2 regions of the Arthrobacter sp. NPDC058130 genome follow, and region 2 is predicted to be linked to the other one. Evidence: predicted binding sites of a transcription regulator. Region 2 holds the regulator's gene; the other holds the start of a gene.
What was found. The regulator HrcA, encoded in region 2, represses chaperone genes, less so after heat shock. The targets are predictions, from matches to a motif close to TTNGCACTCGNNNNNNNCGAGTGCNAA.
Positions count from the first base shown of each region.

Region 1: the regulator HrcA is predicted to act here: its motif matches at 12,773-12,799, upstream of groES (co-chaperone GroES).

Region 1 covers NZ_JBHVTV010000005.1:61,526-76,318, forward strand. The annotation lists gene ACFVTM_RS11115 (glycerol-3-phosphate dehydrogenase/oxidase) at 1-31, opposite strand, end outside; gene ACFVTM_RS11120 (GuaB3 family IMP dehydrogenase-related protein) at 125-1,261, opposite strand; gene ACFVTM_RS11125 (ABC transporter ATP-binding protein) at 1,258-3,123, opposite strand; gene guaB (IMP dehydrogenase) at 3,290-4,801, opposite strand; gene ACFVTM_RS11135 (acyltransferase family protein) at 5,043-7,139, opposite strand; gene ACFVTM_RS11140 (DUF389 domain-containing protein) at 7,342-8,169, shown strand; gene ACFVTM_RS11145 (acyltransferase family protein) at 8,277-10,355, opposite strand; gene groL (chaperonin GroEL) at 10,626-12,236, opposite strand; gene groES (co-chaperone GroES) at 12,317-12,613, opposite strand; gene ACFVTM_RS11160 (hypothetical protein) at 13,213-13,644, opposite strand; gene ACFVTM_RS11165 (SAM-dependent methyltransferase) at 13,711-14,793, shown strand, end outside.
Region 2 covers NZ_JBHVTV010000002.1:593,353-608,145, reverse strand. The annotation lists gene lepA (translation elongation factor 4) at 1-85, shown strand, start outside; gene hemW (radical SAM family heme chaperone HemW) at 131-1,369, shown strand; gene ACFVTM_RS06985 (DUF4870 domain-containing protein) at 1,504-1,923, opposite strand; gene ACFVTM_RS06980 (DUF3097 domain-containing protein) at 2,070-2,921, opposite strand; gene hrcA (heat-inducible transcriptional repressor HrcA) at 3,238-4,251, shown strand; gene dnaJ (molecular chaperone DnaJ) at 4,329-5,459, shown strand; gene ACFVTM_RS06965 (16S rRNA (uracil(1498)-N(3))-methyltransferase) at 5,462-6,235, shown strand; gene ACFVTM_RS06960 (GerMN domain-containing protein) at 6,320-7,240, opposite strand; gene ACFVTM_RS06955 (hypothetical protein) at 7,522-8,640, opposite strand; gene ACFVTM_RS06950 (hypothetical protein) at 8,907-9,536, opposite strand; gene cls (cardiolipin synthase) at 10,161-11,627, opposite strand; gene ACFVTM_RS06940 (hypothetical protein) at 11,879-12,184, shown strand; gene ACFVTM_RS06935 (class I SAM-dependent methyltransferase) at 12,179-12,835, opposite strand; gene ACFVTM_RS06930 (flavin reductase family protein) at 13,056-13,571, shown strand; gene ACFVTM_RS06925 (hypothetical protein) at 13,568-13,849, shown strand; gene ACFVTM_RS06920 (PhoH family protein) at 14,368-14,793, shown strand, end outside.

The DNA.
Region 1 (14,793 bases), on a different contig from region 2:
CCACGGCAGAACCGCCGGGAAAACTGTTCATGTCACGCCTCCATCCGGGTCAAACCTCGTTAGGGCACCAGACTACGTCCAAGTTTCCCGGATGGGCAGGGCCGAACAACCGCCAGCTTGGGGTTCAGTTCCCGGCGTAGGGCGAGACGACGACGTCGACGCGCTGGAATTCCTTCAGGTCCGAATAGCCGGTGGTTGCCATGGAACGGCGCAGCGCACCGATCAGGTTGGAGGTGCCGTCGGTGTGGTGGCCGGGTCCGAACAGGACCTCCTCGAGCGGTCCGACCGTGCCCACGTTGACCCTGTCGCCGCGGGGCAGCTCGAGGTGGTGGGCTTCCTGGCCCCAGTGCCAGCCCTTGCCGGGGGCTTCGTCGGCGCGGGCCAGGGCGCTGCCCAGCATTACAGCGTCGGCGCCCATGGCGATGGCCTTGACGATGTCACCGGAGGATCCCATGCCGCCGTCGGCGATCACGTGGACGTAGCGTCCGCCGGACTCGTCCATGTAGTCGCGGCGCGCTGCGGCGACGTCGGAGATGGCGGAAGCCATCGGCGAGTGGATGCCCAGGGCGCGGCGGGTGGTGGTGGTGGCGCCGCCGCCGAAGCCGACCAGCACGCCAGCGGCACCGGTGCGCATCAGGTGCAGGGCCGGGGTGTAGCCCGCCGCTCCGCCAACGATCACGGGGACGTCGAGTTCGTAGATGAACTGCTTGAGGTTCAGCGGCTCATGGTCCTTGGAGACGTGCTCCGCCGAGACGGTGGTGCCGCGGATGACGAAGATGTCCACGCCGGCGGCCACCACGGTCTTGTAGTGTTCCTGCGTGCGCTGCGGGGTCAGTGAGCCGGCCACGGTGACGCCGGCGGCGCGGATCTCGGCGAGCCGCGAGGTGATCAGCTCGGGCTGGATCGGCGCCTGGTAGAGCTCCTGCATGCGACGGGTGACGGCGGGGCTGTTCGTCTCGTCCGCCAGGCCGGCGATTTCGTCCAGCACGGACTGCGGGTTTTCGTACCGGGTCCACAGGCCTTCGAGGTCGAGCACGCCGAGACCGCCGAGGCGGCCCAGGGCGATGACGGTCTCCGGCGACATGGCCGAATCCATCGGCGCCGCGATGACAGGCATGTCGAACTTGTAGGCATCGATCTGCCAGGAGACGGAGACGTCCTTGGGGTCACGGGTGCGTCGGTTGGGGACGATCGCAATGTCATCCAGGGAGTAGGCACGACGCCCACGCTTGCCTCGGCCAATCTCAATCTCGTAAGTCACTGCTCTAGGTTATCCCAGCGCGCGGTTTCCTCCGCGTCCGGGACGCTCAGCTGGGACTCGAACATCCGGAAGTAGCGGCCGCGGCGCGCCACGAGTTCCCTATGGGTGCCCTGTTCGACGATCCGGCCGTCCTCCAGCATGTAGACGACGTCAGCCTTCTCGATCGTGGCGAGCCGGTGGCTGATGGCGATGATGGTGCTGCTGCGGTCGGCGAAAAGCCGGGTGAAGATCCGGTGCTCCGCCAGCGCATCGATGGCCGACGTCGGCTCGTCCATCACCATGAACGTGGCGCCGCGGTAGAAGTTCCGCGCCATTGCCAGGCGCTGCCACTGCCCGCCGGACAGGCCGGACCCCTTCCGCCCGCGCGGATCCTCCATCCAGTTGCTGACATGGTTGTCCAGGCCGTTGGGCAGCTTGTTGAGGAACTCCAGGGCCTCAGCATCCGCGGCGGATCGGCGGATCCGTCGGTCGTCGCGCGGCGAATCGACGTCGCCGAAGAAAATGTTCTCCGCCGCGGTGGCGAATTCGTACTTCAGGAACTCCTGGCTGAGCACCGCCAGGTGCCGGTGCCAGGACGTGACGTCGACGGCGGCGAGGTCGACGCCGTCGAGCATCACCCGCCCGGAATCGGGCCGGTACAACCCTGCCAGGATGCGGATCAGGGTGGACTTCCCGGCACCGTTCTCCCCCACGATCGCGATGTGCTGTCCCTGCCTGATGGTCAGCGAAATGCCCCGGATCACTTCCAGATCGCTGCCGGTGTAGGTGAAGCGGATGTCCCGCAGTTCCACCGTCTCCGGCGCCTGCAGCAGGGGCGGGGCGTGGTCCGAGTGCACGGGCAGCGCCATGAACAGCTCGTAGTCCTTGAGGTTGGCCAGGTCCTCGTCGATCGAGCTGAGCGAGGAGACGAGGTTGTTGGCGGTGGAGAGGGCGCGGCTGACGATCTGCTGGACGTAGAGGAACTGCCCCACAGGCTGGGCCCGGGCGATGATCTGGCCCACCACCCAGATCAGGGAAACCACCTCGGCGCCGTACTGCAGGGCATCCGCCGCGAGCTGTTTGGGAATGTAGCGTTTCTGGAAGTCCAGCCGGCGCTTTTCGTCGGCGTCGCGCAGCCGTGAGCGCAGCCCCATCAGGTGGCCGACGATCCCGTACAGCCGCATCTCGGCGATGTGCTGCGGGCGCAGGAGGTTGGTCTCGATCATCCTGCGTTGCCGGCGCGAATCGACCTGGGTGTTCCAGTGGGCGATCTGTTCGCGGGAGAGCTTGAACTGCAGGTAGACGCTTGGCACGATCGCGACCAGGACGATCGCGGCAATCCACCAGCTGACCAGCAGCAGCGCACCGATGGCCAGGAACACGGACACCAGCTGGGTGAAGATCGCCGCGATCCGGTCCAGCACCCGGGCGTAGGAATCGGAGAAGCGTTTGGCCCGGTCGTACAGGTCCACTGTCTCCTTGTCGTCATAGCGCCAGAAATCCAGGGTCAGGAAGCGCTCGTACATGAGGTCCCCGACGATCGCGCCGACCCGGAAGCTCATCAGTTGCTGGATGTAGCGGTCCAGGCTGCTGAACGATCCCCAGAAAAGCCCGAGTGCCGCGGTGATGATGACGTAGATGATGGCCTGCCCACCGGCGGCGGCGTCGCCCGCGTAGGCGGCAGCCAGCGCCGTGGTGGTCAGGGCGGCAAAGTACGTCGTGACGAGCGGCAGGAGGGCAGAGATCAGCGAGCCAAGGACCTTCATGACGACGGCGGCCGGCGAGGCGCGGAAGCTCACCCGCAGCACCTGGGCCACGGCGCGGGCGTAGGGCTTGAGCGCGAGCTTGCGTTTGGGCTCACGTGCCGGCAGGAGTTCGGACATGCCTCCAGCCTAGTTCCGGGATCCGGGCCCGGTGCGGGCGGCGGCCCGGGCGGCGGTCCGCCGGGAACGGCCGGGCGCCGGCGCGGGAGCCGGCCCGCCCCCACAAACGGCTGAGCCCGCCGAAACTGTGGTTTCAGCGGGCTCACCCGTTCAGGCGGAGGCGGTCTTAGCGCGAACCGTAGTTCGGGGCTTCGACCGTCATCTGGATGTCATGCGGGTGCGATTCCTTGAGCCCGGCCGCGGTGATGCGGACGAACTTGCCGCGCGCCTTGAGCTCGGGGATGGTCGGGGCGCCGGTGTAGAACATGGTCTGGCGGAGGCCGCCGACCAGCTGGTACGCCACGGAGGACAACGGCCCGCGGTAGGCGACCCGGCCCTCGATGCCCTCGGGGATGAGTTTGTCATCCCCGGAGACGTCGGCCTGGAAATAGCGGTCCTTGGAATAGGAGGTGTTCTTGCCGCGGGTCTGCATGGCGCCGAGGGAGCCCATGCCGCGGTAGCTCTTGAACTGCTTGCCGTTGACGAAGATCAGGTCGCCCGGTGATTCGTCGCAGCCGGCCAGGAGGGAGCCGAGCATCACGGTGTCGGCGCCGGCGACGAGCGCCTTGCCGATGTCGCCGGAGTACTGCAGGCCGCCGTCGGCGATCAGCGGAACGCCGGCCGGGATGGCCGCCTTCGCGGACTCGTAGATGGCGGTGATCTGCGGGACGCCGACGCCGGCCACCACGCGGGTGGTGCAGATGGACCCGGGACCGACGCCGACTTTGATGCCGTCGGCACCGGCGTCGATCAGGGCCTGGGCGCCTTCACGGGTGGCGGCCTGGCCGCCGATGATGTCCACGTGCGCGGCCACGGGATCGGACTTGAGCCGGCGGATCATCTCCAGCACGCCCTGGGAGTGGCCATTGGCGGTGTCCACGAAGAGGGCGTCCACGCCGGCGTCGATGAGCGTCATGGCGCGCTCCCAGCCGTCGCCGAAGAAGCCGATCGCCGCGCCGACGCGCAGGCGGCCTTCCTCGTCCTTGGTGGCGAGCGGGTACTGCTCGGCCTTGGTGAAGTCCTTGGTGGTGATCAGGCCCTTGAGCCGGCCCTGCTCGTCAACGAGGGGGAGCTTCTCGATCTTGTTGGTGGCCAGCTTGTGCGAGGCTTCCTCGCGGCTGATGCCGACGTGTCCGGTGACCAGCGGCATCTTGGTCATGACGTCGCTGACCAGCCGGAGCGGGAAATCGGATTCGGGCACGAAGCGGGTGTCGCGGTTGGTGACGATGCCCAGGAGCCGGTTGCCCTCGTCCACGACCGGGAGGCCGGACACGCGGTAGCGGGCGCAGATGTCATCCAACTCGGCCAGGGTGGCCTCGGGGCCGATGGTCAGCGGGTTGGTGATCATGCCGGATTCGCTGCGCTTGACCCGGTCCACCTGGTCGGCCTGGTCGGCGATCGAGAGGTTGCGGTGCACGACGCCGAGACCGCCCTGGCGGGCCATAGCGATGGCCATCCGGGACTCCGTGACGGTATCCATCGCGGCGGACAGCAGCGGGGTCTGGACCGTGATGCGCTTGGAAATGCGGGAGGACGTGTCCGCTTCCGAGGGGATCACGTCCGTATGGCCGGGCAGGAGCAGGACGTCGTCGTACGTCAGGCCGATGAGGGCGAAGGGATTGTGTTCGGGCTGGGTCATGAGTGCGCCTCTTACCTTGGGTTACGGGGTTCACGGGTAGGGGTTGCAACTGATGACCAGCCCGTCATTACGGGTCTGGCCTGTGCAGAAGGTCATGCTGAAGGCCGTGCAGAAGTATTGAATAAATAGTAGAACCTTGGCGGCGATAGCCATATTCCGGGGCAGTAATGTGGGCGCGAATGTGAGCAGTCCCATGCCCGGACGGCTCCCGCACTCTGCTCCCCCGCACGGCGGGACTGGCCTATTTCCAGTCGGTGGCGGCGAGCAGCCGCTTTTCGAACATGGGGATCATGGTCTGCACATACGTCTTGGTCAGGTGGTTGTCGTCCTTGTAGACGTACACGTTGCCGACCACCGCGGGGCAGGTCCCGTCGGCGCAGATGAAATCGCTCATGTCCATGAGGTACAGCCGGGGCACCTGGCCGCGGTAGGCATCAAGTGGCGAGGCGTCCGCGAGGGATTCCTGGACCGGCACGTTGCATTCCGTGGCGTCCTCGCCATTCTTCTGGACGCACTCGGGCATGTTGATGTTGAAGCGGGGGTTGTCGCGGATGCCCACCACGTCCATGCCGGCGTCGGTGAAGGGTTTGATGCCCTCAAGGTACTGCGGCACTTCGGTCTCGAACGGCGCGTCCTTGTGCGTCAGGGACGCAACCGTGAAAACGGCGTCGGGGCGGTGGTCCAGGACGTACTGGGTGCTGGCCCTGTTGAACGCGTTGCAGTCCGCGTCCCGGTCCGGGGATTCCCCGCCGAAGCGGCAGTTGCCCTTCAGGAGCGTGACCACTTCCCAGTCGTGGCTCTTCGCGATGGGTCCGAGCGCCGCCATGTACTGCTGGGCATGCGAGTCACCGAGCACCACGATCCGCTTCTTGACCTTTTCCGGCTTGTTGTTCTGCAGGCAGCCCTGCAGCAGCGGATCGCTGGTGGTGTTTTCGTCCGTGCACAGGCCGTCGATGTCGGCCCACTCGTTCTTCATCGCCGCCGGCGCGGGGATGATCTTCGCCTCCGGCGTGGGCTTGCCGGCGTTTTCCGGCGCCAGGGCGGCCGCACCGGGGGTCAGCTCCCTGGGCTGGGAGGCCGCCTCGGCCTCGTCGGCCACGAGCTGGCTCTGCCACACCGAGACCGGACCGGCCATCAAGGCACCGCAGGCGGCAATCACGACGGCGGTACGCCAGGCGCGGCGCTTGGGCCAGTGCCATTCGCGCAGGGGCTTCTCAACGAAGCGGGTGGTGAGCACGGCCAGAACGACGGACGTGGCCACGATGCACAGCCCCTGGAACAGGTTTGGTGCGGTGATGCCGGCCCCCGCCAGGGCCAGGACCAGCAGCGGCCAGTGCCAGAGGTAGAGCGCATAGGAGTTGTCCCCCAATGCCACCAGGGGTTTCCAGGTCAGGAAGCGGTCGACGCCGAGACGGCTGCCGCTCTGACCGGCGGTGATGATCGCGGCGGCGGCCAGCGTGGGCCACAGCGCGATGTATCCGGGGAACGAACGGTCCACGGTCAGCAGCAGCCCGCAGGAGAGCATGGCCACCAGGCCGGCCCAGCCCAGCACGACGCGCAGGATCCTGCCCGGCTTCAGGTATGGCAGGGCCAGGGCCAGCAGCGATCCGAGGGCGAACTCCCAGAGCCGGGCGCCGGTGTCGAAGTAGGCGTGGGCCTGGTTGGTGGCGGTCTGCTGGATCGAGTACGCGAGGGACACGGCGAAGACGGCGCCGAAGGCCGCAGCCAGCAGCGACCGGTACCGCAGCAGGACGTGGTCCTGGCCGGTCCGGCGCTGGAACAGGCTGCGGAGCAGGCGGGAAAGAAGGGCCGCGCCGGCAAACACGAGCGGCCAGAGCACGAACACCTGGCCCTGGATCGAGAGCGACCAGAAGTGCTGCAGCGGGCTCGCACCCGAATGGTCCTGGGCGTAATAGTCGACGGCGGTGTCCGCCAGGAGCCAGTTCTGCCGGTACAGCAGGGAGGCCCAGGCCTGGCCAAGGACGTCGGGCCAGCGGCTTTGCGGCAGGATGGCCCAGGTGCCGGCGAGGACGCCCAGAACCACCACGACGACGGCGGGCAGGAGGCGCTTGAGCAGATGCAGCCAGTGGTGCAGCAGCCGGAGCGGCGCTCCGCTTTCGACCTTGCGCGTGAAGCTCAGCGTCATCAGGAATGCCGAAATGAGCAGGAAGATGTCCACGCCGCCGGAGACCCGGCCCAGCCACACGTGGTAGGTGACGACCATGAGCACCGCGAGGGCGCGCAGGCCCTGGACCTCGGGGCGGTACCCTGTTTTCCGGCTCGTCGGGGAACCCGCATCCGCTGTTGGCGGGGTGGCTGTGGTTCGCGCGTATGACACTACTAACCCTTCAGACCGGCTTCCAAAACATCAACGTTACCGAAACGTAACTTTCTTGGCCAATTGCCGGGCCCCGCGAGGGACTTCCGGTGTCCCTGCTGGGAGCTTCACGCGCCCGGCCCGCGGAGCATTCTCAGGGCACACCGACGGCGTCGGCAGCGGCGCGGAAGCTAGTCTGGGACGAGTCTGAGGAGGCCGTCAAGTGATCGTGCAACTGCGCATTTGTGTCCCGGGTGAGTTGTCCGGAGTTGTTGTCGAAAGTTGTACAAGTCATGTCGGCGTCTCGGAAGTCGCGCTGGCCAAGGGTGCCTCCGTCATGCCGCCCGGGGACGTTATCGAGGTCCTGCTGGCACGCGAATCGGTGGAGGGGCTCGTCGAGAAGCTCCACGCCCTCGATGTCCAGCGGCGGGGATCAATTTTGGTCATCGAACCGGACCTGGTGCTCTCGGACCGGTCCGACCGGGCGGAGGCGGAGGCGCCTGGTGAGGGCGCGGACGCCGTGATCTGGGACGAGGTGTCGCGGCAGACCGGCGAAGATTCGCGCCTGGTCCGGCGCCAGCGGCGGCTCGGACGCGACGCGGCCGTGGCCCTCGGCGTCGGCTTTCCCGTCGCGATGCTGGCAGCGGCCCTGACCGCCTGGCTGTCGGTGCCGCTCGGGCTCTTTCCCAGTGACGCGCTGGACCGCGGTTCAGCGGTTGAATTCATCTACCACCCGGGCCCGTATTCCCTGATCGTCGCCGTGCTGGCCGGAATAGCCGGGATGCTCTCGGTCATCAGCCGGCGCTCGGCAGCGCTGATCGGGGTGTTCATTTCGGTCACCACGGTTCCGGCGGCGGGGTTTGTGGCCGTGGCACTGGTCCTGGGCGAGTACCAGAAGGCCGCCGGCTCCGCCCTGCAGCTGTTCCTGAACCTGCTGGGAATCGTGGTGGCCGCCGTCGGGGTCCTCATCTTCTACCGGCTGGTGACCAAGCGGCTGCCGCCGGACGCCGCGATGCGGCTGCGGCGCAAAGCGGACCGTTCACGGCGCTGACTGCCGGCGCTGCTGGCGGCGCGGACGCCCTGTCAGCCACCCAGCCAGCCCTGTCAGCCTGCCGGGCAAGGAGCGGTACGGTCCTTGCCCGGCGCTCCACAAGGTCCTTACCCGGCTTTCCAGCCGGTTGCTGCCATGAATTCGGTCTCAAAGTACGGAGCGAGGCTCTCCATATAGGTCCGGGTGACATGGTTGTCATCCTTGTAGACCATCACGTTGCCGATCACGGCCGGGCAGACATCGTCCGGGCAGAAGAACCGGCTGAAGTCGAGGAACTTGGTGTCCGGCAACTGCCCGGCCACGGCTGCATCGGGCGACGCAGCCTGATAGTTCTCCGCAGTGGCCGATCCGCAGGCGGCGTAGTTGTCGGGATTCTTTTCGAGGCACGCGGGGACGGCCTCGTGCATGCGCGGGGTGTCCCGCAGCGCGACAACGGGGATGCCGGCGTCGTTGATGGACTTGATCGGCGGAACCCACCCCGGGTCCATGAATTCGGCGTTGCCCCGACCGGGGTCAGTCCGGGTGCTGGTCGTCACCACGACATCCGGCTTCATCTCGAGCACCTTCTTCAGGGTGTCCTTGTTGAAGTCCAGGCACCCCTCCGAGAGCCCCGCGGCCGGGCCGACCGTCACCGGGCAGTAGCCCTTGGTGATGGCTTCCACCCGCCAGCCGTACTTCTCGGCCATCGCCAGGATAGGGGTCGCCCAGACGTGGGCATGGGAGTTGCCGATGATCAGCACGGTCTTGGCGGCATGTTCCTTGCCGTTGTTGCAGACGTTCGTGAGCTGTTTCTCATCCGCAGTGCAGCCGCCCGCGTACTGGGGCCATTCTTCGGCGGCCGTGGCCAGCGTGGGAAGGAGCGGTGCGGATTTGTCAGCGCCATCGACGTAGGCAGGGTCCAGCGACCGGGCACCCGGATTATTGGCCCAGGCCTGGCTCGAGGCGGCCGCCATGGCGTAGTTGATCTGAAGCTGCCAGCCCGCGAGCGGCACGGCCGCGATTGTCACGGCCGCTGCGATGGCCAGGAAGGCACGACGCCGGCGCACCTCCGGCCACTTCCACTGCCGCCAGGGTTTCTCAACGAAGCGGGTGGTGAGGTAGGCGAGCACCATCGAAACTGTGACGATGACGGCGCCCGTGATCGGGCCCGCATGGTCCCTGTCCGTCGCGGCAAGGGCGATGACCAGGACCGGCCAGTGCCACAGGTACAGGGCGTAGGAGATGTCGCCCAGGCCGACCAAAGGCTTCGAGCTGAGGATCCGGTCGACGCCGAACTTGCTGCCCGACTGGCCGGCGGCAATGACGCATGCCGCCGCAAGGGTGGGCCAGAGTGCCACATAGCCGGGGAAGGACGCCTGGACATTGAGCAGGAGGCCGCAGCTGAGCATGGCCACGATGCCCAGCCAACCGAGGGCCAGGCGCCAGCCCCGGGGAAGCCGCAGGCCGGGCAAGGCCAGGGCCACCAGGGTGCCCAGCGCAAACTCCCACAGCCGGGCCCAGGTATCGAAGTACGCCTCGGTCTGGGCCGTCAGGGTGAAAACGATTGAGTAGGCCAGGGAGACAACGAAGATCAGGGCGAAGATGTAGCACAGCAGCACGCGGTAGCGGAGCCTGAAGCGCCTGGCGAGGAGTGCCGCCCCTGCGAAGATGAGCGGCCAGAGGATGAAGATCTGTCCCTGGATCGAGAGGGACCAGAAGTGCTGGAAGGGGCTGGCCTGGCTGTGGTCCGAGGCGTAGTAGTTCGTGGCCTGGGACTGCAGGAGCCAGTTCTCGGCGTAGAACAGGGAGGCCCAGCCCTGGTTGATGACTTCCAGCCAGCGGGTCCGGGGCAGGAACAGGATGCTCGCGGCGAGGACTGCCACGAGGACAGTGACGGCGGCCGGGACGAGGCGCCGGAAAAGGTGCAGCCAGTGCTTGAGGAGGGCCATGGGCCGGCTCTGCTCGAAACGGCCGACGAACTGCAGCGTCATCAGGAAGGCCGAGATCAAAAGGAACACGTCCACGCCGCCCGAGACCCGGCCCAGCCAGATGTGGTAACTCATGACCATCAGGACGGCCAGGGACCGGAGTCCTTGGATTTCGGGCCTGAACGTGGATTTTCGGCCGGCCTTGCGGTCGGCGCTTGGGCCGGCCCTGTGCGCGGCACTGTGGCGGGCAGGCAGGGGCAAGGTTCTTTGCTGTGTCATAGAACAACCCCTCAACCAGATAACCAAAGCGTCCATGTTACCAAAACGTAATTTTCATAGCCAATCGTCGCGGCGGCCACAGATCTCCATTGAGGCATGCCAAGGTGTGAATTTCCAGTGAATCCGATGCGGAGAGGCGGCGCGGGTGAAGATGCCAGGCCGATTTGGGGGCGATTCGGGGGCCGATTCGTGGGGCAATCCTGGGCAGACGCCGGGCAAAAAAGAACGGCCCGGCAATAATGCCGGGCCGTCCCTGTACGCGGGCGGAGCTTAGTGCTTGTGCCCTGCGTGCTCGTTTTCGTCAGCCGGCTTCTCCACCACGAGGGTTTCCGTGGTGAGGACCAGCGCCGCGATGGAGGCCGCGTTGCGCAGAGCCGCACGCGTCACCTTGACGGGGTCGATCACGCCGGCGCCGATCAGGTCTTCGTACTCGCCGGACTTGGCGTTGAAGCCCTGGTTCACGGCGGATTCGGCGACCTTGGCAACTACAACGTAGCCGTCGAAGCCGGCGTTCTGGGCGATCCAGCGCAGCGGCTGGGTCAGGGCCCGGCGGACGATGCCGACGGCGGCAGCCGCGTCACCTTCGAGGGCCTGGACCGCAGCGTCCTCGTCGAGCGCCTTCAGCGCGTGGATGAGGGCGGAACCGCCGCCGGCCACGATGCCTTCTTCGAGGGCAGCGCGGGTCGAGGACACGGCGTCTTCGATGCGGTGCTTCTTTTCCTTCAGCTCAACCTCGGTGGCAGCGCCGACCTTGATCACGCCGATGCCGCCGGCCAGCTTGGCCAGGCGTTCCTGCAGCTTTTCCTTGTCCCAGTCCGAATCGGTGCGGGTCAGCTCGGCGCGCAGCTGCGCAACCCGGGCTGCGACGTCCTCGGCCGAACCGGCGCCGTCGACGATCGTGGTGTTGTCCTTGGTGACTGTGATGCGGCGTGCGGTGCCGAGCACCTCGAGGCCAACGGTGTCCAGGCTCAGGCCCAGCTCCGGGGAGACAACCTGCGCACCCGTGAGGGTCGCGATGTCCTGCAGCATGGCCTTGCGGCGGTCACCGAAGCCCGGAGCCTTGACGGCGACGACGTTCAGCGTGCCGCGGATGCGGTTGACGATCAGCGTGGACAGGGCCTCGCCCTCGACGTCCTCGGCGATGATGAAGAGCGGCTTGGAGCTCTGCAACGCCTTCTCCAGCAGCGGCAGGAAGTCCTGCACCGAGGAGATCTTGCCCTGGTTGATCAGGATCAGGGCGTCCTCGAGGACTGCCTCCTGGCGTTCCGCGTCCGTGACGAAGTACGGGGACAGGTAGCCTTTGTCGAACTGCATGCCCTCGGTGAGGACCAGTTCGGTCTGCGTGGTGGAGGATTCCTCGATGGTGATCACACCATCCTTGCCGACCTTGCCGAACGCCTCGGCCAGGAGCTCGCCGACCTCGTCGCTCTGGGCGGAGATGGCGGCAACGTTGGCAACCTGCGTGCCTTCGACGGGGCGCGCGTTCTCCAGCAGGCGGGCGGCGACGGCCTCGACCGAAACCTCAATGCCTCGCTTGATCTCGCCCGGCGCGGCGCCTGCAGCCACGTTGCGCAGGCCCTCCTTGACCAGGGCCTGGGCCAGGACAGTGGCGGTGGTGGTGCCGTCACCGGCAACATCGTTGGTCTTGGTGGCGACCTCCTTGGCAAGCTGCGCGCCAAGGTTCTCGTAGGGGTCGTCCAGCTCGACTTCACGGGCGATCGTCACGCCGTCGTTGGTGATCGTGGGGGCGCCCCACTTCTTGTCCAGTACGACGTTGCGGCCGCGCGGGCCCAGCGTGACCTTGACGGTGTTGGCGAGCTTATCGATGCCGGCTTCAAGCGACCGGCGGGCAGCGTCGTCAAACGCAAGCTGCTTTGCCATGGTTTTGTCCTTTCAAGACAGAACCCCGCGCAACTGATCCGTTCATTGCGAAGGATCGGCTGCGCGGGGGTCCAAGAGAGTTACTTTACGACGATCGCCAGAACGTCGCGGGCGGAGAGCACGAGGTACTCGGTGCCGCCGGTCTTGACTTCGGTTCCACCGTACTTGGAGTAAATGACGACGTCGCCGACGGCGACGTCAACGGGAACGCGGTTGCCGTTGTCATCGAAGCGGCCGGGGCCTACAGCAACAACTTCGCCTTCCTGCGGCTTCTCCTGTGCGGAGTCCGGGATAACCAGGCCGGAAGCCGTGGTCTGCTCGGCTTCGAGCGGGCGGACAACAATACGATCCTCAAGAGGCTTAATAGAGACCGACACTCGGACCTCTCCTTTTCGTCAGCAAATTCGTGGACTATGAAGCGGTGATGCCATGGCGCACAGACCGTCGTCGCGGTGCCGGCAGCGTGCCTGGCGGAACGCGCTTCATGTGTTAGCACCCTCCTAGGGAGAGTGCTAATGACGACTCTATGTAAATGATTAGCACTCGGTCAAGGTGAGTGCCAGAAATTCGTTGCGGGTGAACATGTTTCCCCGCGGGACATGCCCATTCTTCGCCCCGGCCCGGGGACACCTAGGCATCATGCTCATCGCTGGCGCAGGGCCATGGACATGCGCATTGCGTCCGAGCTGCCAGGCGGGACATGCCCATTCCTGGCCACCGGGCCACGGGCTGTCCAGCGGAACATGCCCATTCCTGGCCACCGGGCCACGGGCTGTCCAGCGGGACATGCCCATTCTTCGCTGCAGCCCGTGGACACTTAGGCATCATGCTCATTGTTGGCGCCTGGCCAAGGACATGTGCAACCACCGCCGGGCACCCAGCGGGACATGTCCATTCCTGGTGTCGAGAAGTGGGCATGTCCACCAGGGGATGCGCGTAAAACACCATCCCGCGAACGGCGTGAACCAGCGGGAGCCTACTGGCCGGCGAGGTCTTCGAAGTCCACGTCCTCGCCGTCGTCTGAGTCTGTGTCCTGGCCCTCGTCGTTACGGTGCCGGTACATCAGCATGGCGCCGGCGGCCGCGAGGAGCACGCCCGCGACAAGGACGATGATGCCGCCGAGCCGGGCCCCGGCATAGGTGTCGCGGATGGCCCGCGCCTCGTCCGTGGCGTCCTGGACATTCTTGCCGCCAACGGAATACACGGTCGCGTTGAAGGAATCGAGGAAGAAGATGATCACCAGCAAGGCGATGCAGACGACGGCGACCACGGCACCGGCGATCAGAGCAGGCCGGGCGTAGCGGGCCAGTCCCTGGGGGCTCCGGCGCACCTGCCCGTCGTCGTATCCGGCCGGATCCTGCCCGGCTGTGTCCTCTGAGATGCTCTCGCCTGCGCCGCTGTCTTCCATGCCGTCAAGCCTAGTCCCCGTGGTCCGGTCACAGGGTGCCCGCGGAGCTCAACTACGCTGGATGGCATGACTGACGCACCGCAGGAAAATATTGCCCCGATCCTCACCCCCGAGGGTTGGGAGCTGCTGGCGTCGCTGGGCCCGTACCGCGAGGATGAGGCCTTCCGGCTGACTGCGTCGCTGCGCAAGGCCGGCCACTCCCCCGAGCTCGTCTCGGCCGTCCTCACGCAGTCCCGGCTGCGGACCAAGGCCGAGGCCAAATTCGGCGAGTTCGCCCGGCAAATGATCTTCACCAAGGCCGGCCTGGAGCAGGCCACCCGGCTCACGGTCGCAGCGCGGCACGCGCAGCGGTTCGCCGAGGCCGGGATCGGCCACGTCGCTGATCTCGGCTGCGGACTGGGGGCCGATGCGATGGCCCTGGCGTCCCTGGACCTGGTGGTCACCGCGGTGGAGATGGACGAGGCCACGGCCGCCTGCGCCACCATGAACCTGATCCCGTTCCGCAATGCCACGGTGGTCCATTCGGATGCCACCGCAGTGCCGCTTGACGGCGTCGACGGCGTCTGGCTCGACCCGGCCCGCCGCACCACCTCCACGTCGGGAACTAAACGGATCTGGGATCCGGAGGATTTCTCGCCTCCCCTGTCCTTCGTGGAGTCGCTGGCCGGTTCCGGCCGCGCCGTCGGCGTGAAGATGGGGCCGGGCATGCCGCATGATTCCGTGCCCCCGGGTTGCGAGGCGCAGTGGGTTTCCGTCGGCGGGGACGTGACCGAAGTGGCCCTGTGGTTCAACGCCGTGCGGCGACCCGGGGTGCGGCGCGCGGCGCTCCTGCTCGGCCCGCAGGGTGCTGCCGAACTGACCAGCGACGAGGACTTCGACGGCGGCCCGGCGGCACCCGTGGGACCCGTGGAGGGGTATCTGTACGAGCCCGACGGCGCGGTCATCCGCGCCGGGCTGGTGGCCGACGTCGCCCTCCAGCTGGGCGGACACCTCGTGGACGAGCACATCGCCTACATCTGCGCCCCGGACCTGCGCGATACACCGTTCGCCAAGGCCTACAAGGTCCTGGAGGTGATGCCGTTCAACGTCAAGGCCCTCAAGTCCTGGGTCAAGGACCAAGGAATCGGCGTCCTGGACATCAAGAAGCGC
Region 2 (14,793 bases):
GATGGTGGGCCGCGTCGAGGTCCCGCAGGAAGCCTTCATCGCAGCCCTCACCACGGACGAGTCCAAGGACAAGGCCAAGAAGTAGCGGTGCCTGTCATGACTGTTGCTGCTGTGCCGGCGGGCCGGGCCCATGCCTAGCGTTCTTCCCCTCGGCGACCCTGCGCCGCCGGACGGGCTCCTGCCCGCCCAGGCTCGCCAGGGCGCCGATGAACGTGCCTTCGGGCTGTACGTGCACATCCCGTTCTGCGCGGTCCGCTGCGGATACTGCGACTTCAACACCTACACCGCCACCGAGCTGGGCGGCGGGGCCTCCCAGGACGCCTACGCCGCCACCGCGATCGCGGAGGTGGAATTCGCTGCCCGCGTCCTGAAGGAGTCAGGCCTGCCGGACCGCGCCCTCAGCACGGTCTTCTTCGGCGGCGGCACACCCACGCTGCTCCCGGCCGAGGACCTGGCGCGCATCCTCACCGCCGCCATCGGGGCCTGGGGCCTGCAGCCAGGCGCCGAGGTGACCACCGAGGCGAACCCGGATTCCGTCACCCCCGAGTCCCTGCAGCTGCTGGCCGACGCCGGGTTCACCCGGGTGTCCTTCGGGATGCAGTCGGCCGTGCCGCACGTGCTGAAGGTCCTGGACCGCACCCACACGCCCAGCCGCGTGCCCGACGTGGTGCAGTGGGCACGGGAGGCCGGCCTCGCGGTCAGCCTCGACCTCATCTACGGCACTCCGGGGGAGTCGCTGGAGGACTGGCGCTACTCGCTCGAGACCGCGCTGTCCTACGCGCCCGACCACATCAGCGCCTACGCGCTGATCGTTGAAGACGGCACCAAGCTCGCGGCCCAGATCCGCCGCGGCGAAGTCCCGCAAATCGACGACGACGACCACGCCGCCAAATACGAACTCGCCGACGAACTGATTTCCGCGGCCGGGCTCGCCTGGTACGAGGTCAGCAACTGGTCCCGCACGCCCGAGCAGGCCTGCAGTCACAACCTGGCCTACTGGCGCGGCGACGACTGGTGGGGCATCGGGCCCGGGGCTCACTCGCACGTCGGGGGTGTGCGGTGGTGGAACGTCAAGCACCCCACCGCCTACGCCAACCGCCTCGGCACGGGCGCCTCACCGGCCGCCGGACGAGAAACGCTGGACAGCGAAACCCGCAACGTGGAACGCGTCATGCTCGAGGCCCGACTGAACTCCGGACTCGACATCCCGAGCCTCGGAGGTCTGGGGGACACCGGCCGGCACGCCGTCGCGGGGCTGATCGCGGACGGCCTGGTGGACCCTGCCGCCGCTTTCAAGGGCCGGCTGGTGCTCACCCTCAAGGGCCGCCTGCTGGCCGACGCTGTGGTCCGCAGGATCCTGCCGGACTGAACAGCTGCCGGGCTGAACGCCTGCCGGACCGATTTGCCGTAAACAAAGAGCCGGCCGCTACGCCCTGAGGGGCAGCGGCCGGCTCTACTGTTCTGGCCTATATCGGTGCGGCCCTTTTGGCTGGGCAGGCTGGACTATTTGATCCAGCGCAGGTTGAACTCGTAGCGGTGCGGCTGGCCACGGTTGACGTGGATGCCGGCCGCCACCGAGAAGCAGGTCACGGCGATCCAGATGACGGTGGCGAGCACGGCGAAGAGGTTGCCCACCACGGGAATGAAGACCAGCAGATTCGCGAGAACTGCGGCAATGGTCGGCGGCAGCGTGAAATTGAGGGCTTCCTTGGATTCCTGCGCCGTGAACGGGCCGCGGTCCTTGAAGATGAGGTAGATCAGCAGCGAAGGCACGCAGCCCAGGATGCCGCCGAAGTGCGCGAGCGTGGCCCACTGCCGGTCCTCGCTGGCCGTCAACGGCAGCGCATTTGCCGGAACGCCATGGTACGGGGGCTGGCCTTGGCCGTGCTGGTTGCCCGTGTGTTCGCGTGCGTTATCTGCCACGGTGAAGCCCTTCGGATTGCGGTGATGCGTTGCTGCCTGGGTTGTGCCTGGAATAGCCGGGACCGTGCTGGGTGCGCGGCCGCCGTTCCAAGAATACTTGCTCGGGCGCGGAAATGGAGATCAGGGGGCGGCCGAGCTTGCGCCGGCTAAGGCACGGTGAGGAAGTCAATGACCTCTTCCACGCGGCCCAGCAGGGACGGCTCCAGGTCCGCGTAGCTGCGCACAGCCCCCAGGAGTTTCTGCCAGCCGAGGCCGATGTCCTCCTTCGTCGAGTGGGGCCACCCGAAAGCCATCAGGATCCCGGTCTTCCAGTCGACGCCGCGGGGGATCACGGGCCACTGCTCGATCCCCAGGACCGCCGGCCGGATGGCCTGCCACACATCCACGTAGGGATGGCCCACAATCAGGACGTTGCCGGCGGCGCCCGGTGAGGCCATGACGGCGTCGGCGATCCGCGACTCCTTGGAGTCGGCCACTAGGTGGTCAACGAGCACGCCGAGCCGGCGGCCCGGGCCGGGCCCGAACTCCGCCACGGCGGCCGCGAGGTCGTCAATGCCGTGCAGGGGTTCGACGACGATGCCCTCCACCCGGAGGTCATCGCCCCAGACCTTCTCCACCAGTTCGGCGTCGTGCTTGCCTTCCACCCAGATGCGGCTGGCCTTGGCCACCTGCGCGCGCTGCCCCGCCACCCGGACCGAGCCCGACGCCGTGCGGCCGGCTCCGGCGGCCGGTGTCGCCTTTTTGGGGGCCGGAGGCATGAGCCGGATCGGCTGTCCCTCCAAGAGGAAGCCAAAGCCGAGGCGGAAGGAGCGGGACTTGCCCCGCCGGTCCTCCAGCGCCACGACATGCATGCCGCCGGACTTCTCCACCCGGGTTACGGCACCCACCCAGCCGGACTGGACCTCTTCGAGGACCATCCCGCGTTCCACCGGGACTTCCGGCAAGGCGGTCTTGGCGGGGGCGGACAGGTCCTGGGGTCCCCAGTTCTGGTACGACATCTCTACACGCTAACTTTGCACTCGGAATGTACGGCGGTCAGTGGAACTCTCCGTGGCCTTCGCCGGACCACAAGGGCCCGGCGCCTGCAGCAGTTGCCACGGTCCCGGCGCCCGGTGTGACGGGAAACGCGATCCCGCGGGCCACGCCTGGAGCGAATCCAATGCTAACAACGCGGCGACTCATATTAGACTGGTTAGCACTTAGGCATGTCGAGTGCTAACACTTGACCCGTTGCGGGCCACGCGCACCAGTATTGGGCGCGAACCGGACAACGCGGGCGGCACCGACTGCGGGACAGTCGATTGGAGGTGGAGCGTGAGCGAACCGCGCAAACTCGAAGTGCTGCGCGCCATCGTGGAGGACTACGTCCATTCGCGTGAGCCCGTTGGTTCCAAGGCGCTCGTGGAGCGTCACCATCTTGGTGTTTCCAGTGCCACGATCCGCAATGACATGGCGGCGCTGGAGGACGAAGGCCTGATCACGGCTCCGCACACGAGCGCCGGCCGGATCCCCACCGACAAGGGCTACCGGCTCTTCGTCGACCAGATCTCAGCGGTCAAGCCCTTGTCCCTGGCCGAACGCCGGGCCATCCAGGCGCTGCTGGAAGGATCCGAGGACCTCGACGACGTCCTCGACCGGACCGTGCGGCTCCTGTCCCACCTGACCAACCAGGTCGCCGTCGTACAGTATCCCCTGCTGAGCCGCGCACGGGTGCGGCACATTGAGTTCGTGCTGCTGGCACCCCGGAAGGTGCTGATCGTCCTCATTGCGGACACCGGCAAAGTGGAACAGCGCGTCATCGACGTCGGGCAGGACATTCCCGACGACGCCCTCGCGGAACTGCGCACAAGTTTCCTGACGAGCCTCTCCGGAACACCGTTGAGCCTTCTGCCCCAGCTTCTGCCCACGGTGGTCGACAGCGGCCCGCCGGCGCGCCGTGGAGCAGCCCACGCCCTGGCTCGTGGCCTTGAAGCCCTGGCCACGAGCAGCCGGGAAGAGCGGATGGTCATGGCCGGTACGGCCAACCTCGCACGCTCCAACGTGGACTTCCCGCTCAGCATCGGCCCAGTGCTGGAGGCGCTCGAGGAACAGGTGGTCATGCTCCGCCTGCTCAGCGAAATGGCCGAAGACCCGCGCGGCGTAACCGTCAGCATCGGCCGGGAAAACCCCTACGACGGCCTGGCCGAGGCCTCCGTCGTGGCCACCGCCTACGGGCCGGACGCCACGGCCAAGGTCGGCGTCCTTGGGCCCACCCGGATGGACTATCCCACCACCATGGCCGCCGTGCGCGCGGTGGCCCGCTACCTTTCGAGGATCCTGGGGCCCTGACGGGCCCGGACCCAGCACGACTTCTTGCCCCGCAGGCAGTGCCCCACAGGCAGTACAACAAGGAAGAGATACACACTTTGAGCAGCCACTACGACGTTCTTGGAGTCTCCCGCGACGCAACGGGGGAGGAGATCAAGAAGGCCTACCGGAAACTGGCCCGGACCCTGCACCCCGACGTGAACCCGGGAGAAGACGCCTCAGACCGGTTCAAGGCCGTCACCCACGCCTACGAGGTCCTTTCCGACCCGCAGAAGCGCCGCGTCTACGACACCACCGGCAACGAGAACGGCACCGACAACGGCTTCGGCGGCGGCAGCTACTCGGGCCAGGGCTTCGCCTTCCAGGACATCTTCGAGACCTTCTTCGGCGCCGGCGGCGGCCAGGGCGGGCCCGCGTCCCGGGTCCGCCGCGGCCAGGATGCGCTGATCAGCGTCCGGATCGACCTCCGCGACGCGGTGTTCGGCGTCAACAAGAAGCTCGAAGTCGACACGGCTGTGGTCTGCCCCACCTGCGAGGGTTCCTGCTGCCGCGAGGGCACCCACCCGGTGCGCTGCGACATCTGTGGCGGCAGTGGCCAGGTCCAGCGCGCTGTGCGCTCCATCCTGGGCCAGGTCATGACCTCGGCCCCCTGCGGTTCCTGCGAGGGCTTCGGCACCGTGATCCAGGACCCCTGCAACGAATGCAGCGGCCAGGGCCGGATCCGCAGCCGCCGCTCGCTGACCGTCAAGGTTCCGGCCGGCGTCGGCACCGGCACCCGCATCCAGCTCTCCGGGCAGGGCGAGGCAGGGCCCGCCGGCGGCCCGTCCGGTGACCTGTACGTGGAGATCCGGGTCAACAACGATGCCACCTATGTCCGCGACGGCGACGACCTGCACGCGAGCCTCAACATCCCCATGACGGCCGCCGCCCTTGGCACCGAGATTTCCCTCGACACCTTCGACGGGCAGCAGGAGATCGACGTCAAGGCCGGCACGCAGTCGGGCGAGGTCATCACCCTGCGCGGACTCGGCGTCACGCATCTGCGCGGCCACGGGCGTGGCGACCTGAAGGTGCACCTGCAGGTGGAAACGCCGGGGAAGCTCGATGCCGCCCAGGAAGACCTGCTCCGCCAGCTGGCCAAGCTGCGCGGCGAACACTTCACGGCAGGAAAGCTCGCGGCCAGCGGCGGCGTCTTCGCGAAACTCCGGGACCGGCTCGGTAACCTGTAGCGGTGAGTAACCCGGTCTTCTTCACCGCCCCAGGCACCCTGGACCAGCAGGTCCCCGGCTCCGCCTTCGTCCTTGAGGGCGCTGAGGCCCGCCACGCCGTCACCATCAAGCGGATCGCCGTCGGCGAGGCCGTGGACATCGCCGACGGCGCGGGCAAGCGCCTGACCGGCACGGTAACCGCGGTCGCGCCCGGTGAGCTGACCGTCCAGTGCGTGGATGTTGCGGACGAGCCGCGGCCCGGGATCCGGCTGGTGCTTGTGCAGGCACTCGCCAAGGGCGACCGCGACGAACTTGCGGTCGAAACAGCCACCGAGCTGGGCATCGACGCCGTCATTCCTTGGCAGGCGGAGCGGTCCATTGTGCGGTGGAAGGCCGAACGGGCCGCGAAGGCACACGCCAAGTGGCAATCGGTGGTAACGGCGGCAGCCAAGCAGGCGCGCCGGGCCTGGATCCCGGAGGTCCGGGCGGCGGTCGACGGCGCCGGGCTGCAGGCTGCCGTGGCTGCCGCGGATCTGGCCGTCATCCTGCACGAAGACGCCGTCCGCCCGCTGCGGGACGTCCTGGAATCGTGGCTGGAAACCGCGCCCGCCGCCGACTCCGGATTCAGTGAAGTGCTGCTGATCGTGGGCCCCGAAGGCGGCATCAGCCCGCGTGAAGTGACCCGGTTGTGCGACGCCGGGGCCGTCACGGCCCTCTTGGGGAACCACGTGCTGCGCTCGTCCACCGCCGGGCCGGCCGCGACCGTACTGGCCAACGACATCCTCGGCCGCTGGTAGCCCGTGGCCGGTAGCCAGCTGACGGTATGCGGGCCGTATCTTCGTGACGTTGACTAGTTGAAAGCGGCTGTTGGACGGCGAAGGCTATTTGACTTCGAAACCGCGGGTGTCCTGGAAAACTTCCTTGGCGCTGTCCGACAAATCCACCTGGGACACATGGACCTCGTAGCGTCCGGGGCCGAGGTTCACGGACAAGGTGAACAACCCGGACTGGGTGGAATCGGACGACGCCGTCGCGCTGCCGTTGAGATAAGCGGTCTTGGCGTTGTCGCCGTCGACCTTGAGGATCTGCCAGCGGAGTTTCCCGCCCGTCACAGTGCTCCGTCCGCTGATCTTGACAGAACCATCGGCCACGGACGTGCCTTCCTGCGGATCAATGATCCACACGGGGGCCACCATCCCGGCGCTGCGTGAGGTTGGCGCGCCCAGCCGGACATGGTTGAAGGCGACGTAGTCCGTATGACCGTCAACCAGCACAACCACCTGGACCTGCTGGCCGGAATCGATTAGGCCCGCGCTGGCCGCGGCAGCCGTCGCGGTGTATACGAGCTGCTGGATGGCGCGCTCGGCCATGGCCGCATCCACGTTGCTGTTGAAGGCATCCGCGGAGACGTCCACTGTGATGACGTTCTTGCCGGATATCGACGTCGTCAGCTTCTTCGGGTTCTGCCACGGCGTAAAGAAGTCCGGGTCCAGCGGCTTCTGGGACATCATCACGCGCAGGGCGCGCGTGACAGGATTGTCCTGGTCCGGGACATCGCGAAACTCGCGGTACAGGAATGCGTTGTCGTTGCTGCGGCCGATCCAATACACCGGAGCCTTGTTCGACGTCTGGGCCGTTTCGAGCGGCGCGCTCGTGGTGGGGACGCCCGAGGCCGGGACAGGAATGAGTTCCGAGGGGCTGCTGGAGTTCGTGATGCCGCTCTGCGGTGTGGCCACGCAGCCGGACAGCAGCAGGGCGGCGGGCAGCACGAGCGCCAGTGCGCCGCGGCGGGCGCGCCCCACTGATGACTGCTGAACTCCACGCTTCCTGATGCCGCTGTGCCTTTCCTCTAGCGCCCCGCGATCCGCGGCGATGATCCGTTTTTGTAGCCGTTGTAGACCGCTGGTGGCCGCCCAACCTTGGCGTGCCGGACACCGGCACGGCGGTCTGGGGGACAACCGGATTCCAGCATGGCACACCGGCGGGGCCCGTCTGGCTGGTTTGGGCCACGGCGCCGGAACTGCAACGGGAACGATATGAGGCCGATACAAAGTTGATACCTAACTCGCTCCGGAGACGAGCGCTATCCCGCGATGAGCTCCTTGGTTGGTCCCTCGTGCAAGGCCAGGTAAGCATCGTCTCGGATCTGATTCGCCTCTGGGTCCGTCATGGTCCGAGCGAGAGGGCGGAGTACCAGTCGAATCAGCGCGTTGGCCTGGCCTGCGCGAATATGCAGGCGTTCCTGCGCTGCCGGGGGTAGCTCTCCATACGGCGTTAGGGCCAAGAGTTCGACGCTTTCCAGGTCGTCGGCCTTCTCTCGTAATGCCGTTCGCACTATGTCGCCGAGCACCTCGGTGTCCATGTCCGCGGGCACCACGATGGAGATGTCCCTGCGGATGGATGGCATTTGAGAGACCGGCTTCCACCGGGACAGGTCCAGCATCTGAAGTTTGATTCTCTGGTCCGTAGACCTAAGCAGCCTGATGTCGGGGATGCCCTTGCGGAGCATCAAGGCCCGGTCCAGACCCATCCCCAGAGCCAGCCCTGACCATTTTGCGGGATCCAGGCCAGCTTCGGAATATAGATGCGGGGCCATGAGCCCGCATTCCGCGAGTTCGAGCCACGCTCCATCCATGAGGACATCGACCTGCATGCCCTTTCTGGTGTAGGGGTGAACGGCTGGAACGGTGCGCCACTGCGCCCCCGGAAGCACCGCATGCACCAGTGTTCCGATCATGTCCTGCAGGTCGTCTGCGTCGAGTTGTTCCCGCGAACTGACCCGCCATAGGTCCACCTGGTGGGGAGTTCCCACGTGCGTGCGGTCGATAGAATCGCGTCGGTAGACCAGGCCGGGCATGGCCCACAGTTGATCCATGGAATCGTCCGTATCCAGGGCCCGCAGCAGCGACGGGATGGAAGCCGACGTGTGGCTGCGGAGCATGACCGTGGGGCTGACGTAACGGGAGTACTTTTGGTCCCGCGTGACGTCCGAGTCGCTGAACCCCAAACGGTCGTAGTTGTCGGCCACGCTCACCAAGGGGCTGTCGCGGACGATTCGTTCCGGCACGCCCCACGAGTTGCGGAGCGCTTCGATGACGCCATCCAGCAGTGCCTGCATCGCATGCGGTTGATGGTCCGGATTTGAGAGGTCGCGGATGGTCAAAGCTTCGTGGAGCTCTGACGGACTGAGATAACTGGGCATTAAAGGTCCTTAGTTCGGATTCGAGTGGCGGCTTCCTTCCCCCCGACTCAATCCGGCGCCAGGACCTAGGCGCGCGCCTCAGAGCCCTCGCGACGGGACACCGGTCGGGGGCAAGTAAATCGACGCATTGAAAGCATGCGGCGACTATACCGCACGGCGCCTCCACGGCGCGGTTTCTCGGGGCAGGATGGTCTGTTTCCAGCCGGCTCGGAGCCTACCCGAGGGCGGATTCGACCCCGCGACCAGGGCTGTCTCATCTCGCGCAGTCAGGCATTGGTTACGGCTGCCAGTTTGACGTTGTCCTGTTGTCCTTCCCAGATACCGGTCAATGTCAGCGGCCCGGCCGGTTGCGCATCAAGATCCAGCTTTCTGACTACGAGTAAGTGGAGGTCTGCGGCCTCGATTGCGGTGCCGTCGGCGGCGTCGCGTGGGGTAGCTGAAGAGACGCTGGCTACTGCCTTGAGTGTCGGCCCGGTGCTCTGCACGAAGACCGACTCGGCCAGGATTTCGAGTTTTCCCTTCACGTCGAGGTATTGCTTTGCTTGGGGGCGGCCGAGCATGATGCTCGCTGCCAATGCCGTCACGTAGACGGGATCGGCGCAGGCATCGTAAACCCATCTCTGGCCGAGAACCGAGTGCTGCATGGTTCCGACCAACCATGGTTCCGCGCCGGCCAAGGGCTGGGCCCTGTACGTGAGCGGTACTTGAAAGGTGGAGCCCGCCGCAGAGACGAGAATCGTCTCGATCCCGACCTCGCCAGCAGGGTCGTCGAACCGGTAGGAGCCGACTTTGCTCAGCCCCGCAGCGGACTCCGGGAACCACGGCTGACTGGGCAGCCACTCTTCGAGGAGTTCGAGTTTGGTTGGCTGCAGTTCTGCTTGGTGGATGATAGCCATGACTGCAAGCCTAATCGCGGCCGCCCGCACCGGATACGGCGTCGCTGGATCAGAGTTCAACCGGCCCATGGTCAAGCCTTCTTCGGCGACGGGCGGAGATCAGGTTCGCGATGACTGTTCCGATAAGTGCAAGGATGAACGGCGACGTAGCGCCGTTGATAAGACTGAACAGCGCGACCGGCTGCGGCTCCCCGTCCGTTGGGAGTGGTTGTGACGCGTTGGCGCCGGCGAAGACAGCCGTAATCAGGACAACGAGAGTCACAACTTGAGCCGCCCCAGTGCGGACCGCCACGCGGTATCCCAGAATCGCGCCCAAAGCGAGTAGCACGAATGCCGCCCGAACTAAGTACGGCGACCATTCAGCCAATCCGGGGACCGGACGTGCGTTGAAGTCCAGAAAAGGAGCGCCGGCCTCTGATAGCTGCAGCTGGATCGTTAAGTATCCGGTCAGGAAGATAACGCACAGGGACCCGACCACGGCGGCGACGATAGAAAGGATCGGTAGGGATTGGGGTCAGCGTCCGGTGACCGACTTGAGGGATGCTGAATAGGGCCGGGGGCACTCAGTAGCTGGCGCCGTTGTCCTCCTGGGCGCAAGGTCCCCCTGGCGGGTTCGCCAATTCCCTATTGGAGGGAGGCGGTCAGGCGCGCCAGGTTGTCGAATACTTTTTGGGCTATGGGCCGCCGGAGCCAGTCCTCGAGCTGCAGCTCACGACTTTCCACACGGTACCCGTCTTCGATCCCACGAATCGCGTCCACAAAACCGCGCCCGTGTACCAGTACGGATACCTCCATGTTGAGGCTGAAGGAACGGACATCCATGTTGCTGGACCCAATTACCGCAACTTCCTCATCGATGGTGAAGTGTTTCGAGTGCAGCACCTTGGGCGCCCTGTAAAGGTAGATTCTGACGCCGGCGCGGAGCAGTGCCTCGTAGTATGAACGCTGCGCATGGTAGACCATGCTCTGGTCTCCGACCTCGGAAACAAAGAGCTCGACGCTGAGCCCCCGCGCGGCTGCCGTGACGATGGCCATCAGGATGGATTCGTCCGGGACAAAGTATGGACTGGTGATGCTGACACGCCGCTCAGCTTTGTGGATGAGCGTCGCGTAGAGCTTCAAATTGTTGTCGTTGTCGAAACTGGGACCGCTGGGCAGGACTTGCGCGTCAATGAGCACGGAACTGTGGCTGACGCCTATTGGGCTTGAATCCAGTGGCAGTATCACATCCGTTTCGCTGTACCAGTCTGTCGCGAAGACCGCATCCAGTTCCCGGACCACAGGTCCCTCAACGCGCATCATTAGCTCGTGCCACTGGAGCCCGCGCTTCAGGTTGGCCTTCGTGTCGTAGCTCGCGTCGATGACATTCTGGGATCCAGTGAATCCCACGCTGCCATCGACGACCAAGATCTTCCGGTGGTTGCGCAGGTCCGGCCTCTGCCATTCGCCCCGCCACGGCCGCACCGGCAGCATGGGGCGATATTCCGCCCCTATCTCCTGGAGGAAGACCAGGGTTTCTTTCCGGCCGGGGAACTTCAGGCCAGCCAGATGATCGGACAGAACCCGGACGTCGACGCCGCGTCGTCTTGCCCGGGACAACGCCTCGAAAAACGGCGCCGTCGTTGCGTCCAGCACCAGGATGTAAAACTCCACGTGCACGTATTTGGTGGCCGAATCAATCTCAGCAATCATGGCATCGAAAGCGCCGTTGTAGTCGCCCAATAGGGTCGCACTATTGTCCGCGACCATAGGGAGCGCACCAAGGTTGCTGTTCAACACCACCGCCGAATGCAGCCAGTCCGGCCAGTCAAGGCCGCGGCTAACCAGCGGGCTGCCTTCAGTCCGAGCCAGGACCAGATCGTTAATTTTGCGCTGTTTGTCGCGGCGCGCCTTTGGCAGTTTCGAGTAACCGACAAAGAAAAACGCAACGGCGCCAAGGACCGGTATGAAAATTATGGCGAGCACCCACGCAATAGCGGAGGATGGACGGCGATTCATCGACACGAGGACAGTTGCGACGGTCACGAGGAGTATATGGAGCGCCAGGAGGAGCAAGGCAAACGTTTCAGCGTCCTGGAAGAATTCGCGCACTGATTCCTAGCCGTTCTGGCCCCTCAGCCCTGTCAGTGGAGGGTATGACCATTGTTAGCGTCAGGCCCGGGATGGGCCTCACCCGCCGCGGGTGAAATCCCGGAAATGCCGGAGGCGAATCCCGGGCCAGGGGGCTAGCATGTTGGCGGTCAGGGTGAGCCGCCAGACGCTACGTTGACGCCGCCGGCAACCACGTCAATTCCGATGTGCCGCCGCGCTTTGGTGCACCCGTTCTCGAGAGCAACCCCACCATGAGGCCCGGCGCGGGGGACTACGACTCCCGGGAAGGCTACGGCGCCCAATGCCCGACAGATCGCGGCAGCAGTCGCCCGGCACCTCGGGTGCTCAGCACGAAGGCCTCCCTTGACATCGGCTATGAACCCGTCGGGACCTACGTCCAGACCATCCCGCATCAGGTGGACTGGCTGGTGAAGGCGGCAGCAGCCGGAGCCGTGCCGGGCGCGGACGATCCCTCCTTCGGGCACTATGTCGACTACGCCCGGGAGGAGCAGTTCACCGGCAGTTGTCCCGGGCGGACACGTCACCGACCCCTATGAGGGCACACACGGTTTGTCGACGAGGATGGCGGCCTGCGGGTGCTTCTCCACGGATCTCGGTGCGCGCACAAGCTGTGCGCGCATCTTAAATCCTTGCTCGGTGAACCTCAGCGCCACGTCGTCGGGGGCGTGCAGTTCCGCACGGAGTTGGACGTCGTGTCCGTAAGCGCGGTCAACAGTGCGGTGGCCGCTGCCGGCCTGGAACGCGATGAGCGCCGAGCCGCCCGGGCGGAGCGCTCTCCAGAACTCCCGCGCGATCGCTGGCAGGGTTACCGGGGGAGAGTGGATGACCGAGTACCAGGCGAGGATGCCGTCCGCGGACGCGTCGGCCGCCGGCAGGTCAGTCAGCTCTCCCACCTCGAAGGGCAGTCCGGGATGAAGCCGTTGCGCGACCCGGACCATTTCGGGCGACAAGTCGACGCCGCTGACGTTCAGGCCGGCGTGGCTCAGGTAGCTGCTCATCCGTCCGGCACCGCATCCGACGTCGATCACCAGCCGGTCCGCCGTGGCGCGCATGTGCGCTGCGAAGTGGTCCACCATGGCCAGATCCAGAGGCGCCTCGAAGCTTGTATCCGGGATCACCGTTGAATAAGCCTCGGCAACTGTGTCGTACGCGGATCGGACGGCTAGCAGGGTCTCGTGATTTGCCATTGATCGAGCCTACCGTCCGTGGCTGGCCCATCCCTGATCCCTCACGAGGACCCGTGATCGGACTTGGGGAGCTAATCCAGGCCCCGGCCGCGGCCGAATTCTTACGTCGTGCAACGGGCGGTGACGCGCTGTGTCGCTGCGCGACTGTGCGTTTCAACCGGGCTTGGGAACCCGTGTCCGGGGTGGTTGATTAGGGCTACCAGCGTCGAAAGGACTCGCCATGACGGAACAAACGGATCTCAGCCCGAAGACACTCCGCCGCATTCTTGGACACTTCGCCACCGGACTGACGGTGATCACGGCAGCAACAAAGCACGGACCCGCCGGGTTTACGTGCCAGTCCTTCGCGTCCCTGTCCCTGGAGCCGGCCCTGGTCACGTTCAGCCCGGCACGGACCTCCAGCACCTGGCCGCTGCTGCGCGAGGCGGGCCGGTTCACCGTCAACATCCTGTCCGCAGAACACCAGCACCTGGCGGCGCAGTTCGCCCGCTCGGGAGCGGACAAATTCGCCGGCGTTGACCATGCGCCCTCGCCCCTGGGCAACCCCGTCCTGGACCAGGCGCTGGCCTGGGTCGATTGCGAACTGCACCAGGAGTACGACGGCGGCGACCACACCATCGTCGTGGCCGCCGTCCGCGCCCTGAGCGCCCGCCCCGACGCGGAGCCCCTGCTCTTCTTCAAGGGCGACTATGTGGGCGTCCGGTCCCGGGCGGGCGCGCTGGAAAGCGTGGCATGACCATGCTGCAGTCACCGTCCCGCCGCGGGGGCCGCCGCGGAACCCCGCTGCCCGAGACAACGGACGCTTGGGTTTCTCCGGAGGACTGGAGCTCAATCGAGGTCGGATCCACTGTTGAAGTGGTCATCTCGGCGCACCACTCCCATGTGGGCCGGGTGGATGCGAAGACGCCCGACTCAACCATTGTGTGGGTGGTCAGTGCAACGGGCCACGGACGCCAGATGTACGGGCACCGCGACGGAATCCGACTGCGCCCAGTGCCCCTGGGCACCGAATGAGCACGGCCTGGATCATCGTGGCTTGTGGAGTCCTGCTGGCCGGCGCAGTCCTGTGGGCGGCGTGGCCTTGGAGACCGGCAGGGCCATCCGTGCCGGTGCAGGGGCACGCTCCAGAGGATGCGGAACCGCCGTTTCCGAGGACCGGGGCTCACTGGCTTGATGGATATGTCATCTTCGGGAACACCTACCTGTAGGCACCTATTCGTCGTCCCGGGCGCCATCGGCGAATCGATGACCAACGATCCCGGGATCTTCGACGCGGCCCTCTGACGAGGCCGGCACCTTTACCACTCCCGCATGGAGATTCTTGCGGTCCCGTCCCGGTTCCGGTGCCTGTTCCCCGCCCGCCCGGCGCCCGAGGCATCACCGCATGCCGACCGGCGTCGGGCGCGCCGCGCTGGCGTAAGATGGAAGGACCCGCTGACCCGGGCCGCGGACGGTGCAAACCGCCCAGGTACGGATCGCGGCGACAGACCATATTCATACTGGAGGGGACCAGAGGCCCGCGGGCCAACACCATGACTGAAGCAGCGAACGGCAAGGCCCGGTTCAGCGCCGGAGAGCGCACCGCAGGGGAATTCCCCCACTCCCTACCAGGGTTGCGGACGGAGGTGGTCTTGTTCGACGACTCAGAACAGATGGTCCAGTCGCTGGGCAGCCATGACGAAGCCTTGCGGTTCATCGAAAACCAGTTCCCCGCCGTCGATTTCCATGTCCGGGGGAACGAGCTCGCGATCAGCGGACCGGCCGCCGACGTGCCGCGGATCATGCGGCTGCTCAACGAGGTGCGCGGGCTGGTGGCCCGGGGCACCGTCATTACCCCGGCCGTCCTGCAGCAGCTCGTCTCGCTGCTCCGCAGCCAGTCGCTGCAGAACCCGGTGGAAGTGCTGACCACCAACATCCTCTCCACCCGCGGCAAGACCATCCGGCCCAAGACGCTGAAC